Regions from separate parts of the Lysinibacillus sp. CD3-6 genome, predicted to be linked through region 2. Evidence: riboswitches for the same ligand, from Rfam matches in the RefSeq annotation. Region 2 holds a riboswitch; each other region holds the start of a gene.
What was found. Region 2 has a riboswitch for cobalamin ahead of cobT (nicotinate-nucleotide--dimethylbenzimidazole phosphoribosyltransferase). Riboswitches for the same ligand answer to the same signal wherever they lie in the genome.
Positions count from the first base shown of each region.

Region 1: linked by a shared signal. The riboswitch ahead of FH508_RS21335 (FecCD family ABC transporter permease) and the one ahead of cobT (nicotinate-nucleotide--dimethylbenzimidazole phosphoribosyltransferase) in region 2 are both predicted to bind cobalamin.
Region 3: linked by a shared signal. The riboswitch ahead of FH508_RS12385 (ABC transporter substrate-binding protein) and the one ahead of cobT (nicotinate-nucleotide--dimethylbenzimidazole phosphoribosyltransferase) in region 2 are both predicted to bind cobalamin.
Region 4: linked by a shared signal. The riboswitch ahead of FH508_RS14485 (energy-coupling factor ABC transporter permease) and the one ahead of cobT (nicotinate-nucleotide--dimethylbenzimidazole phosphoribosyltransferase) in region 2 are both predicted to bind cobalamin.

Region 1 covers NZ_CP085880.1:4,305,408-4,309,050, forward strand. Annotated here, with positions in the region: gene FH508_RS21330 (heme ABC transporter ATP-binding protein) at 1-490, opposite strand, end outside; gene FH508_RS21335 (FecCD family ABC transporter permease) at 496-1,542, opposite strand; cobalamin riboswitch at 1,689-1,885, opposite strand; gene FH508_RS21340 (YdhK family protein) at 2,063-2,626, shown strand; gene FH508_RS21345 (response regulator transcription factor) at 2,678-3,364, opposite strand; gene FH508_RS21350 (HAMP domain-containing sensor histidine kinase) at 3,371-3,643, opposite strand, start outside.
Region 2 covers NZ_CP085880.1:1,296,397-1,300,039, reverse strand. Annotated here, with positions in the region: gene FH508_RS06045 (trimeric intracellular cation channel family protein) at 43-648, shown strand; gene cobT (nicotinate-nucleotide--dimethylbenzimidazole phosphoribosyltransferase) at 1,305-2,363, opposite strand; cobalamin riboswitch at 2,468-2,645, opposite strand; gene FH508_RS06035 (rhodanese-like domain-containing protein) at 2,789-3,091, opposite strand; gene hfq (RNA chaperone Hfq) at 3,187-3,417, opposite strand; gene miaA (tRNA (adenosine(37)-N6)-dimethylallyltransferase MiaA) at 3,516-3,643, opposite strand, start outside.
Region 3 covers NZ_CP085880.1:2,548,578-2,552,220, reverse strand. Annotated here, with positions in the region: gene FH508_RS12390 (elongation factor G) at 1-1,433, opposite strand, end outside; cobalamin riboswitch at 1,614-1,800, shown strand; gene FH508_RS12385 (ABC transporter substrate-binding protein) at 2,028-3,011, shown strand; gene FH508_RS12380 (precorrin-3B methylase) at 3,065-3,643, shown strand, end outside.
Region 4 covers NZ_CP085880.1:2,914,969-2,918,611, reverse strand. Annotated here, with positions in the region: gene FH508_RS14500 (energy-coupling factor ABC transporter ATP-binding protein) at 1-637, opposite strand, end outside; gene cbiQ (cobalt ECF transporter T component CbiQ) at 634-1,407, opposite strand; gene FH508_RS14490 (energy-coupling factor ABC transporter substrate-binding protein) at 1,411-1,683, opposite strand; gene FH508_RS14485 (energy-coupling factor ABC transporter permease) at 1,685-2,431, opposite strand; cobalamin riboswitch at 2,572-2,756, opposite strand; cobalamin riboswitch at 3,013-3,193, shown strand; gene FH508_RS14480 ((2Fe-2S) ferredoxin domain-containing protein) at 3,330-3,643, shown strand, end outside.

The DNA of each region.
Region 1 (3,643 bases), 1.8 Mb from region 2:
CGTCTAATATAAGCACTTGCGCCTGTTGTGCTAATGCACGAGCGACCATTACTCTCTTTTTTTCCCCTCCAGAAAGGGAGCTAAAGCTGCGCGTCTCTAAATGGGTAATACCTGTTTGCGCCAATGCCTCTTTGACAATTTTATAGTCTTCCTTGTCGTCCATCTCAAAAAGCTTCTTATGTGGCGTTCTTCCCATGCTCACCAAATCTCTCACTTTAAAATCAAATAACACAGGTGTTTCTTGACTCACAACGGCTAATCTTTTTGCAATCACTCTACTTGATTGCTTAAAAATATCTTCCTCATTTAATAAAACTGTTCCACTTTCAGGCTTTAATAAACGATACATATTTTTTAATAGTGTGGACTTTCCACTACCATTAGGACCAATTAAACCGACAAATTGCTTTTCTTTTATTTGAATGCTTACTTCATCTAATATGCGCTGATCATGAATGGAGAATGATACATGCTTCGCCTCTAATGTCATAGCCTTTAATCTCCTTCACCAAATGAATAATTGTTACGGCGTAGTAGCCAAATGAAAAACGGTCCGCCACAAAAGGCAGTAATGATTCCAATAGGCATTTCCTCTGGTGCGATTAATACTCGCGCAATCGCATCCGCCCACACTAAGAAAATCCCTCCTAATAATGCACTAATAGGGATCACGTATTTATAATTAGATCCTACAATTAAGCGCACAATATGTGGAATGATTAAGCCAACAAACCCAATGGAACCACTTACTGCAACAAGCACACCTGTTAGTAATGATACAAGTAGTATCAGTTGAATTCGAAATTGTTGAAGATTAACACCTAACGTGACTGCCGCTTCTTCTCCAAGTAATAATAAATTTAAATTTCGATAATGTAGCCAGAGCAAACTAAAGACGATGAAAAATATAATGGCCGGAATGAATACATTACTCCATTTTGCGCCTGCAAGACTTCCTAGCATCCAATACATAACGGCTTTTATACCGCCCTCTTCCTTGGACATCATTAACATAAAATTGGAAGTTGCAGACAATATAAATGATACCGCCATCCCCGCTAACAGCAAACGGAAAATAGAAATACGTCCCCCTACACGTGATAAGAAAAATACCAACACAATCGCTATAAAGGAACCTAAAAAGGCTGCTACTGAAAGTGCGTAGATACCTAAAAATGAAAAAGCACCTAAAATAATGACAGCCGTAGCTCCGACTGTCGCTCCTGAAGAAATACCTAAAATATAAGGATCCGCAATTGAATTACGGACAAGTGCTTGCACAGCCGCGCCAGCAATAGCTAAGCCTGCTCCAACAATGGCGGCAAGTATGACACGTGGGACACGTATTTGCCATATAATAATCTCCTGTGAGCGACTCCAATCAGGCTCTATCGTATTTGGGAAAATTGGAATTTTCGAGAAAATAACCTTCCAGACATGTAGCGGTGTAATTGACACAGATCCAATCATAATAGCAGCTGTCATAGAAGCTATCAGCACTAAAAGAAGGATCAATGAAAAGTACATAAATTTTTTGTTCATTTGTTTATTAACTCCTTATCAATCATGATAAATACGAAGCAATAAAAAAGGGTATTCTACGCAATAATGCATAGAAATACCCTAGGTTAAACAAAGTTGGAGAAGTATCCATCAATTGTCCGTAATTGCTTGCATCCTCGTGGGCATTACAGGTAAAACTAATTGGCAGGTCTCCTGGCTTCGATTCTACGTAACTATGATTGCCTTCCCATTCCTTAAAGCACAGTGGCTACTACATCATAGAACTCCTCGTTACAGTTGCGGGACAGCGTCGGACTTACACCGACTTCCCTTTTAAGTGGCACTCATTAACAAGTGTCACACCAATAGTATCTGAAATTTTAAAATTATGACGATTCTATCATACATAATTATGCTAGTCTATAGCTTCTTTCATCTAGGAATCAATCTTTCCTCTTTTCAACTTCATACATATAAATTTTCGTAGAAAACCTTATCCATAATTTCTGCACATTTACTTGTTACATTAAAAACAATAAATAGTAAGGAGGAAATTCATATGATATTCAAAAGAAATTTATTTCTCGGTTTCATGGCGGCAATCACTTTACTAATACTTTCGGCTTGCTCTGAGGATACAGTCGAGTCACAACCTGCTAATAGTGAAGTAATGGATCATGGCGAAGAGATGGATCATTCAAGCTCTGGTGATGTTCCTTCTACTTTAAAAACTGCTGAAAATCCTAAATTTCCAGTAGGCACTACTGCTGTTATTACGGAAGGACATATGTCTGGGATGGAAGGAGCAGAGGCAACGATTGTTGGGGCATATGATACAACAGCCTATATTGTTTCCTATGAACCGACTACTGGAGGAAAGAAAATAGAAAATCATAAATGGGTTATACATGAGGAATTAATAGATCCTGGTGATGCCCCGTTGGCTCCAGGCACAGAAGTTAAAACAACTGCATCGCATATGAAAGGCATGGAAAATGCCACTGTTCACATTGATGAAGCAGTCCAAACAACCGTTTATATGATTGATTACCCTTCAACAACTACAGGGGAAGAAATGAAAAATCATAAATGGGTTACAGAAGACGAACTAGCGTCCAAATAAAAAATCAACCTCTGACGGTTATTCCTTCAGAGGTTGTTGCTAATTATTTGTCTAATATTTTTTGTCAGCTAGCTTATGCCATTTATAGCCGATTCCCCATACTGTCAGTAAATAATCATCTACAGGAAAGCCACTTTTCCGTAGTTTATCCCGTAAATTACGCACATGTGAATCAATTGTTCGATCTTCAATTGTTACATTATATCCCCAGACAGTATTAATTAAATGTTCTCTTGAAAAAACTTTATTTTGATATTCAAGAAATAACGCTATCATGGCAAATTCTTTTGGCGTTAAAAGAATATCCTCTTGGTGAAAAGACAATTCAACGGATTCTTTATTTAATCGTAGCCCTTCAAAAACAACTACTGTTTCTTCTGTTTTTGTTCTTCTTAAAACTGCATGTATACGTGCTAATAACTCCTCCTCATCGAAAGGCTTTAACATGTAGTCGTCTGCCCCCATATTTAAGCCTCTTATAATATCAACCTGTTCCGCTTTTGCTGTTAGCATAATGATCGGCACATCCCAAAACTTCCTTATTTCCTGACATGCTTGCCAACCGTCTATATCAGGCATCATAATATCTAACAGTACTAAATCTACATGATGCTCTTCTAAATAGTCTAAAGCATCTTTCACCGTGGACATGGCAATGCAATAAAAAGAAGGTTCTAAATAAAGCGTTAGTAACTCTAACATTCTTGGTTCATCGTCAATTAATAATAATGTTTTCACTCGTTCCTACCCCTTAAATAATAATTCAAAAGTAGTCCCTTTGTTTTCTTCACTAACAACGGTCACTTCGCCTCCGTGTGCATGGACAAGCTCTTTCACAATAGCAAGACCTAATCCCAAACCGCCGTATGCACGCGCACGAGATTTTTCAACTCTATAAAAGCGTTCAAAAATATAAGGTAATTCCTTCTTCGGTATCCCCTTTCCAGTATCTTTCACAATTATTTTTAATAAGTTATTGTCTCTTTTTACTATAAAGAACGTTGAATCTCCTGAAGA
Region 2 (3,643 bases):
GCGGACTTACTACAATTTATTCTCGTTTAAGGAGGGAAAGTGATGGCTTGGGAAGTTTTTAGCATCATTGGGACAATTGCCTTCGCTATTTCCGGAGCAATAATAGCAATGGAAGAAGAATACGATTTATTCGGTGTATATATACTTGGCATTGTAACTGCTTTTGGTGGTGGGGCCATTCGTAATTTATTGATTGGTCTACCTGTGACAACATTATGGGGGCAAGATATGATGTTCCAAATTGCGATTGCTGCTATTACTATATTTTTTATTTTTCCACATCATCTTATACAGCATTGGCACCGTTGGGGCAATTTCACAGATGCTATTGGTTTATCGGCTTTTGCGATACAAGGTGCATTGTACGCTGTCAAACTCAATATGCCTATTAGTGCCGTAATTGTTGCTGCTGTTTTAACTGGTTCAGGCGGTGGTATTGTTCGTGATTTATTGGCAGGACGTAAACCACTTGTTCTCCGCGATGAAATTTACGGAGTATGGGCAGCACTTGCTGGCCTACTTATTGGACTGGAGTTACTGCCAGGAGACATCTTCTTATATGCATTATTCGGAGTCATTACGATATTACGAGTTCTTTCTTATATGAAGAAATGGCGTTTGCCATTACGGAAATTAAATCGAGCATAAGCAATACCTTCTATTCATTCTTTTGCAGTATATAAAGAAGAAAATACGAGTTGATGGTAGCGAAGGCGGTGACTCCTGCGGGAACTGCACGCTTAGTAAGACGCAACAAACGACGCGATAGCGACGGTTGCGGCTTACGGTGTGCCCGCGGAAAGCACCGCCGCAGCGGACATCAACGGCGCAGTAAAAAAGGGCTAGTTTCATTCTTTTGCAGTAAATAAAAAATTAGAAAAGAGTACGAGTTGATGGTAGCGAAGGCGGTGACTCCTGCAGGAACTGCACGCATAGTAAGACGCAACAAACGACGCGACAGCGACGGTTGCGGCTTACGGTGTGCCCGCGGAAAGCACCGCCGCAGCGGACATCAACGGCGCAGTAAAAAAAGGGCTAGTTTCATTCTTTTGCAGTAAATAAAAAATTAGAAGAGAACACGAGTTGATGGTAGCGAAGGCGGTGACTCCTGCGGGAACAGCACGCTCAGTAAGACGCAACAAACGACGCGACAGCGACGGTTGCGGCTTACGGTGTGCCCGCGGAAAGCACCGCCGCAGCGGACATCAACGGCGCAGTAAAAAAAAGGGCTAGATTGATTCCAGTCAATCTAACACTTTTTCTCTTTTGTCCTCGCTCGAAGCTTTGACCTCTCAAATGCCCCATCACTTCTCTTCAACTAGCGCCATCGTTTCTGCTAATGTAGCCATATTGCTCATCATCGAACAAGCTGCATCTAGAATTGGAAAGGCTAGTGCTGCACCAGAGCCCTCTCCCAATCGCATATTCATATGAAGCATCGGCTCAACTCCTAGCAATTCGGCTGCTATTTTGGCACCCGGCTCTTCAGAGGCATGTGAAGGTATAATATAGTCTTGTACTTTTGGTTCAAGTTCATATGCTAATAGTGCTGCTATTGTAGAAATAAAGCCATCAATCACAACTGGTTTCCGATTTGCAGCTGCAGCTAGGATACTACCCGCCATCGCACCTATTTCTAACCCTCCCACTTTTGCAAGTATATCCAGCGCATCATGACGATTAGGTTTATTTATTTCAATGGCCTTTTGAATAATCGCTACTTTATGTTCAATTCCTCCTGCCCCAAGCCCTGCACCGAATCCCGTCACTTCCTGTGGATGACAACCACGAAGTACTGATAATATAGCCGCACTCGGTGTTGTATTGCCGATGCCCATTTCACCTGTACCAAGAACATTTGCCCCTTTTGCTATTTCTGCTGTTGCAATTTCAATACCTACTTCAATTGACTGGATTGCCTCTTCCCTTGTCATTGCTGGACCTTTTGCCATATTGTCTGTACCATGCTTAATTTTTTTCATTAACACCTTTGCATCAAGCGGTATATCCTCTTTGACTCCAACATCTACCGTTACAATTTTTGCATTTGTTATTTTGGCAATTGCACAAACACCTGTTACCCCTTTTGGGAAATTTAATGTTTGTAAAAACGTGACATTTTGCGGATTTGATGTTACCCCCTCTTCACAAACACCATGATCAGCTGCACAAACAATGATTACTTTGTTATCAAGTTTTGGATATAGTTCTCCCGTAATACCAGCTAATTGTATAGCTAGCGACTCCAGTTTCCCTAAACTGCTAGGAGGCTTGCTAAGTGAATCAATACGTTCCTTAGCTTTTTCCTTCATTGTATTATTAGTAGGTTGAATGCGTTGAATCGTTTGTTGTAATAATTGCATCATCATCTCTCCTTTTTTTAGCCATTTACATATAGAATGAAAAAAAATAGAAAAGCCTGTAGTTTATTTCATAACAAATAAACTACAGACTTTTCCATCGTCTATATCATTCAAAGCAATTAGGCAGGTCTCCTGGCTCAATTTCAACATTTTATAGAACCTTCCCAGCATAACGCTAGTGGTATTTTCTATAAAACTCCATTTTACAGTGGTGGGACCGCTAAAGCATTTCACTTTATTCCCTATTCTCCCATAATGGGCACCTAATGCTTTTATGTAATTACTTTAAATTTACGATAAAGTTTTTTTCGTGTCAATATTGGATAAAGTTTGCGTGACAGCATTTTGTGCACTGCCAATGTTAAGTATAAACTAAATAAAATAAGGTATTTAACAACTGAATTGTTAAATACCTGTGACCTACATTATTTAAATTCTAATTCCCCATCATAAGCAAGCATGCCGCCTTCTAGGTTTGTTACATCAAAGCCTTGTGCTTCTAAATATGCACATGCATTTGCTGAGCGTCCGCCAGCTTTACAGACGATAATGTAAGGTTTAGATCTATCTATTTCTTCTAAGCGCTCAGGGATTGTTCCAAGTGCAATATGCTTAGCGCCTGGAATGACACCTTGTGCTACCTCGTCATCTTCTCGCACATCGATAATGTATAAGTCCTCGTTCGCATCTAGTTGTTCTAATAATTGCGTTGTATCCATCGATTTCATCTTTACAGTCCTCCAATATATCAATTTCCTATTACATTATAGCGTGAACGAAAAAAAACAGCTAGTGATGTAACACTAGCTGCCTAAAAATGACTCTATTCTTCTGTCTCTAAAAATTCGACTTGCTTTGCTGGAACGAAAGTAGAAATTGCGTGTTTGTAAATGAGATGCTGTTTACTTTCAGCATCGACTAGTAATACTGTAAAGTTATCATAGGATTTCACTGTTCCTTTTAGCTGGAACCCGTTTAACAGAAACACAGTTACAAAAACACTGTTTTTACGTAGATGGTTCAAAAACGTATCTTGCAAATTGATTGATTTCATAGAATGCGCCTCCCCTACTCTCTTTCTACCTCTTCATTCCTATAGTAGCATGTTATCCCAATTTATCAATTAGTAATTTTTAGAAATTATTAAAGTTTTTAGTCTTTTTCAATAAAATGAATATCCATCTTATTGCGGAAATAAGTAAGTTGTCTTTTCGCATAGCGACGAGAATTTTGTTTTAAATTTTCAATTGCTTCTTCTAAAGTGCATCGACCATCTAAGT
Region 3 (3,643 bases), 1.3 Mb from region 2:
GGGGAGCCTGTTAAAAGACCGTGATGCTCTCGCTCAAATAGATGTTTTTCAATTAGTCGTTGATTGCCAACTGATAAATCATCAGCATGACAAGCGTTAACAAACGTGTTTCCTGTACCTCGAATATTTGGCTCCATTAATAGGTGTACCTCTGCATAATGTTTTAACGGCTCAAAATGACCGTATCCTGTTACAGTTGTTGCAATTGTCTCCATATATAAAATTTTAGGTTCACCAAAAGTAATAGTAAGTGACAAGCGATTTTTTAACACTTCAGCAAGCACTTCAAGTTGAATAACACCCATAATATGTACATGGATTTCTTGAAACTTCTCATGCCATACGACGCGCAACGACGGTTCTTCGGCTTCGAGCAAACGGAATACTTGTAATACTTCTTTTATATGCTGCTGCCCATCATACTGTACTTTAGCTTGTAAAGTCGGCACTAGCTCATATGGCTGAGGAGTCATTGTACTACCTAAAATATCACCGATTTTTGCTATACTTAGCCCTTTTACAGCGAAAATTTCTCCAGCTTGCACTTTTTGTGTTGTGACAAAACGACTTCCATTATATAAGCGGATTTCAGTTACTTTTTCAGTCATAACACCAAATGTAAAGTCTTGGCGTGTATGTAAAGTTCCTTCTAAAGCTTTGATAAAGGTTAAACGTTGCATGCCATCATGACGGATTTTAAATACTTCACCTTGAAATGGTCGTTGATGGTCGAATTGCGTTTCTGTAAGTAGGGGTAGCTGTGATAAAAATTCTTTTATTCCAATATCCTTTAAAGCAGCACCAGTAAAGCAAGGAAATGCTTGCTCTTGTTTAATGAACTTTTGCAACTGCATTAGGCATGTTTGCGCATCGAGAGTTTCTGTCAAAAAGGCATCGAGTAGTTGTTCATCACGCTCAGCTAGCCACTCAGCAATGTGGTTTGGTACGTAATCTGCACACAATGGATCGTTTATTAAAAGTACATGCTCCGAACATTCTTTTTGAAGCTGTCGCACAACGGCACCCACATCAGCACCATCACGATCTATCTTATTTATAAAGAAGAAGGTTGGTACGTTATATTGGCGTAGCAATTGCCACACTGTTTCAGTATGACCTTGTACACCTTCTACAGCGCTTACGATAATGATAGCGTAATCCATTACACGAATTGCACGTTCCATTTCAGGTGAAAAGTCGACATGCCCAGGCGTATCTATTAACGTATAGATATCACTTCCAATTTCCATCCTCCCTTGTTCGGCAAAGATGGTAATGCCACGAGCTTGCTCGATTGAATGATTATCCAAAAAAGTATCTTGATGATCGACTCTTCCGCGCGTTTGAATACTATTCGTGTGGAAGAGTAGTTGTTCACAAAAGGTTGTTTTTCCTGCATCGACATGTGCGAGCACACCAATCGTTTTATACATAAAAAATCCTCATTTCTATTTTTCCTATACGCTCATTGTAACAGATTCAGCTAAAAAACATTTCGTGTTTAATAGTGCTCGTTCATGTTAAAATAGTAGTAAATAATTCATAATTATTAGTTATGGATTTTTTTGTGTGATTGAAAACAAAAATTAGTTCTGCTAGGCTATTTTTATAACTTAATACTGCTATATATTGGTGCAAATGGTTTTTGCCATTTGCTTAAAAGGGAAATCGGTGTAAATCCGATGCTGTCCCGCAACTGTAAATGGGGAGTTTATACAACAGTCACTGTAGTTTAACTATGGGAAGACGTATAAATGTTGAACCTAAGCCAGGATACCTGCCAATATGTATTTTTTACTTAATACCACGAGGATGGGAATAGTGATTGGTTCATTAACCATTGTTTTTTCACTATGTCGCCCTCTTGGAAACAAGAGGGTTTTTTTTTGTGTCTTTTTGAAGAATAGTAGCATGTTGAGTTTTCAATTTATATTAAGAAAAGTCAAGAATAAGCCGTGATCAGTAGCTAAGAAGTCTTTGATTTCTAACTATATAATGAAAAATTACAAACTAAAGGAGAAACAAACATGAAGAAATGGAAAGGCATGTGGTTAGTTCTTGCCATTGCGCTATTAAGTATTTTAGGGGCATGTAGTGCAAAAAATGATTCACAAAGTGAAAATATTGAACCAGCACAAACAGGAGCAAAAGAAGTAACCATTGAAAATAATGAGACGACGCAAGTTTATAAAGATGCACCGAAAAAAGCGATTAGCTTAAATCAACACGTCACAGAAATTATGCTAGCACTAGGCTTAGAAGATTCAATGGTGGGTACTGCCTATTTAGATGATAAAATTTATGAACCTTTACAAGCAGCTTACGATAAAGTACCCGTTATAGCTGAGCAATACCCAACAAAGGAACAAGTCATTGATAGTGAAGCAGATTTTTTATACGCTGGGTGGAAAAGTGGTTTTAGTGAAAAGGGTGTTGGTACACCAGAAGAATTAGAGGCACTTGGTATTCACACCTATTTACATACTTCTTCAAGTATTACAAAACCAACATTAGACGATATTTTTACGGATATCCGTAATATTGCAAAAATCTTCCGTGTGGAAGAGCGCGGTGAAGCATTGATTAATCAGATGACAAATGATGTTGATGCTGTACGTGCAAAGTTACCAGAAGAGGATAAAGAATTACGTGTTTTAGTTTACGATAGTGGGGATAAGGAAGTTTTTACAGCGGCTCAAAACTTTATGGATGAACTTGTCACAGTAGCGGGCGGTAAAAACATTTTTGGCGATGTCGAATCGGGCTGGACAACAGTTTCGAAAGAAGAAACTGTTGAACGCAATCCTGAAGTGATTGTCGTAATTGATTATGGTTCCCAAACTGCTGAAGACAAAATTAAATTCCTGAAAAGTGACCCAGCATTAAAAGAAACAAATGCTGTGAAAAATGAGCGCTTTGTCATTTTACCACTTTCAGCCGCTTCAGAAGGGGTTCGGGCTGCAGAAGCTATTGAAATTTTAGCAAAAGGTTTTTATCCTGAAAACTTTTAAATAACAATCAAAAGAGCTAGCTATTTGCTAGCTCTTTTTCATAAGGAGCACAAATGATGAATGCATTTCATTCGAATATACCAGATCGCACATTTGAAAAACTAAATGTTAATGGAAACTTTACACGCCTTGCAGTAAGTCCAGGTATTATCAATAAGCATTATACACCAGCTCAATTTCAAAAAATTGCAGAGATTGTCGGTGAAAGTGGCGCAATTAAATATTCAGCTTCCTATAGTATTCTTTTATCTGTCCCAACTATAAAAGTAAAGGAGATTATCAATGAGCTTCAAACAGTGGGCTTATATATTGCTAAGCAAGGTCCCATTGTCGCGATAAAAGCTTGTGATTTTTGTGATGGGGATAAAATGGAGGCGGCTGAAATAACAGAACAACTATACGAAGCACTACAGGAAGAAACTGTGCCTTCTAGACTACGGTTAAATATTAATGGCTGTGCGTCTGCCTGCTATAATGCAGTATATGATGATATTGGACTTGTTTATCAAAAGGATAGCTTTGATGTTTACTTAGGTGCCGTGCCGATGGGGGCCCATGCAAAGGCAGGAACACTATTTGCTAAAAGGGTGTCAGTACAAATAATAGAAAGCTTTCTACAACAAATTATTGAG
Region 4 (3,643 bases), 1.6 Mb from region 2:
CAATTATTTGATCTGCCCATTCATAAGCCAAAGCAATATCATGGGTCGCCAATAAAAATGTTCGTTGCCCATTTTCTAATTTAGCTAAATAATGTAAAAGCTGTGCAGCATAATAATTGTCTAGTCCAGCAGTTGGTTCATCTAATAATAAAACAGACGGTTCCATTGCGAGCACACCTGCCATCGCCACACGTTTTTTCTGTCCGACACTTAAAAAATGAATCGGTTTCTCTAGTAATGATTCGACCTCTGTTTGTGCGACAGCCCAGGCGATTTTTTCCTCGATTTTTTCTTGTGACCAGCCAAGATTTAATGGACCGAAAGCGATGTCTTGCTTTACGGTACCTGAAAAAAGTTGATTGTCAGCATCTTGAAATACGATGCCTACTTGTTGGCGTAATGCTGATAATGCTTTTCTTGAATAGCTAAGTGCTTCGTTGCAAAAGGTAATATTGCCAGCGGTCGGTTTTAAAATCCCATTTAGATGCTGAAATAATGTTGATTTACCAGCACCATTATGACCGAGTATGGCGATTTTTTTCCCCTTTGGAATTTGTAATGTAATATCTGTTAGTGCTTCAGTACCGTCTGCATAGGCATACGATAACTGTTGAAGCTCAAAATAAAGTTCAGTCATGAGAAAAAACCTCCATATAAGATGAGGAATAAAAAAATAATAACCATTCCAAACCAATTTTTCTTGCTGTATCGTACACTATCTTGCCAATAGACCGATTCGCCACCACGTGCCTGCATCGCATTATTAAGTTCGCGACTACGTTGAAACATTTCGGCAAACAATGCTGCAATGAGCATGGAAATCGACCTAAGCCATTGCATTGGTGATTGATAGCCAAGGCGTGATTGTTGCGCAAGATGGATTTTTTGCATGCTATTTAAAAAAATAAAAATAAATCGATACGTAAGCTCTACTAACTCTACAAATAAAACAGGTAGATGCCATTGTCGTAACACGTGGCAAATAGATTGGACAGATGTTGTTAATATTAAAAAGTACAAACAACTAATGCTACCTAGTACACTGAACAATAACTGCTGTGCTGTAATCAAACTTGCATTACCGATGAAAATGGTCCAATGACTAAGCGAAAATGCAAAGCGATGTGCTGGTAGTATACTTGAATTTGGTGCAATTGAAATCAAAATAGATACTAAACTAGATAGTAGAAAAAAACCTGGTAACAATAGTAATTTTACATAATATGAAAAGGGAATTTTTGCGTATAAAATGATAAAAGCACTCATTACAATAAATGTAATGAGTGAAATAAGTTCATCTTTCACGATAAGCGATAATAGCAGTAACCCTAAGGAAAACGTCATTTTTTCTAACGGATGAACAGTCGCTAGTTTATTCATATAAGCATATTTATCAATGAGTAACATTGTTTAACCTTCCTTATGCTTGCCGCGCATATAGCCTACAAAATAGCCGATAAAGCCAGCACCAATCGCAGCCTGTAATACGAATAATAAGCTTTCAATTTCACCGCTTGGTGGCTCCCATAAGCTTTCAAACCATGGTTCATACTCTGCATTAATTTCACCGATTGCAGCTTCTGCTTCTCCGTCAGCACCACCAAATTCTGCACCCTTTTGTACGAAAAGGGGGATGATTGCTAAAAGTACAACGACAGCTAGTAGCAGTAAATTTTTCTTCATCCTAATGTGCCTCCTTTGCTGAGAAAACACGAAGAGCCTTTAATTCGCTCACATTGTATTTTTTTAAGAAATTCATGACGATAACAGTTAAAATCCCTTCACTAATTGCGAGAGGAATTTGTGTTAAAGCAAAAATCCCTGCAAATTTTGTGAATGAAGCCATAAAGCCCCCTACTTCAGAAGGGAAAGCTAGTGCTAATTGAACTGAAGTGACAACGTAAGTACCTAAGTCCCCAAGCATCGCGGCAAAAAAGACAGCGATAGAAAATGAAAGACCAATTTTTTGAGAACCTTTAAAGACATAATACGCAATAATTGGACCTACAATCGCCATTGAGAAAGCATTCGCACCTAAAGTAGTAATACCACCATGCGCTAAAAGTAAAGATTGAAATAATAAAACGATTGTTCCGATTACGCTCATTGCTAATGGCCCGAAAAGAACCGTACCAAGACCAACACCAGTAGGATGTGAGCAGCTTCCTGTTACTGATGGGATTTTCAGTGCTGATAAAACGAATGCAAACGCACCTGATAAGCCTAATATCATTTTTGTTTCAGGATTTTCATCAATTGTTTTACGAATAGAACGTAATCCTAAAATAATAAATGGAATCGAAACGACCCACCAAAAAATCGCCCATTCAATCGGCAAAAACCCTTCCATGATATGCATGGCAAACGCTCGATTTGGTACTAGTAAAAAAGCTAGTAAGAAATAACTAAGTTTCCAAAAAGAAAATTTCAAAACCATTCCTCCTTCACAGTCATTTTCGAATGTAGGATGCGCAATAAAAAAAGCACTTCTCCGTCTAGGAAAAGTGCATAGCTGAAAAAGCAAATACTAATGGTCATTTGCTAAGCCGCACACCTATCCTCGTAGGTTGAAACGATCACGATTTTTTCGGCAGGTCTCCTGGCTTAAGATCAACATTTTATAGGCCTTCCCGTCCTTTGGACAGTGACATTTTCTATAAAATTCCCTCATACAGTGGCGGGACCGCGCCGGACTTAAACCGGCTTCCCTTTTAAGCGAAATGTATACACTTCGCACCGAAAAAAGATGAAATTGTGAGTTTTCACGAAGAAGTGTAACATGTTTTTCCAATCATAAGCTATTCTTTTTTTGTAAAAAGATTTTTTAATAGAATTACATTCTAGAAAATTCAGATAAATACAAGAGAGAATCAATCAATTTTAACGGAATATTTGTTGAAATTTTATTAAAAATCTAATAAATAAAAAAGAAATGTTGAAAAGAGTAAAAATAATAGGCTATGATAGAAACAGTTTTATATTCGTTTTATTAACATTTCATTTCAAAATTTAAATATAAATCCATCATTAAGTGCTCGATATACTTCGAGATAATAGGGAAATCGGTGTAAATCCGATACAGCCCCCGCTACTGTAATAGCTGATGAAATCGCAATGCCACTGGAAACTTGGGAAGGCGCGAAAGTAAGAGGAAGCTTAAGTCAGGAAACCTGCTTAGTTGATGATATGCAAACTTTTCGGAGGGAGAAGTGAAGCGAGAGCGGATACGTGTATATTCGTTTTTATTTTGGCTTCTATAAAACCTTTACTCTTCGATGTTGAGTAAAGGTTTTTTCTTTTTCCTAAAAGTCAATGAGGGGAGAACAGCAATGACAACTTGGAACTTAGAGGGCATGAAAACACATCTTTTTATTTGTAATGGTAGTAGTTGCATGAAAAAAGAGGCTGAGGAAATTACGTTGGCCATACGAGATGAAATAGAGAAATTAGCACTCGATAAGGAAATACATACAACAAGAACGCGTTGTAATGGCAGATGCAAAGATGCATGTGTTGTAATCGCGTATCCACAGGGAAATTGGTATCGTGTGCCAACAGTAGAGCATGGTAGAACGCTTGTAAAAGATTTAAACGATGATTCTTTACATAGTGAGCATGTGTTTACTTTGACAGAAGGTACGTT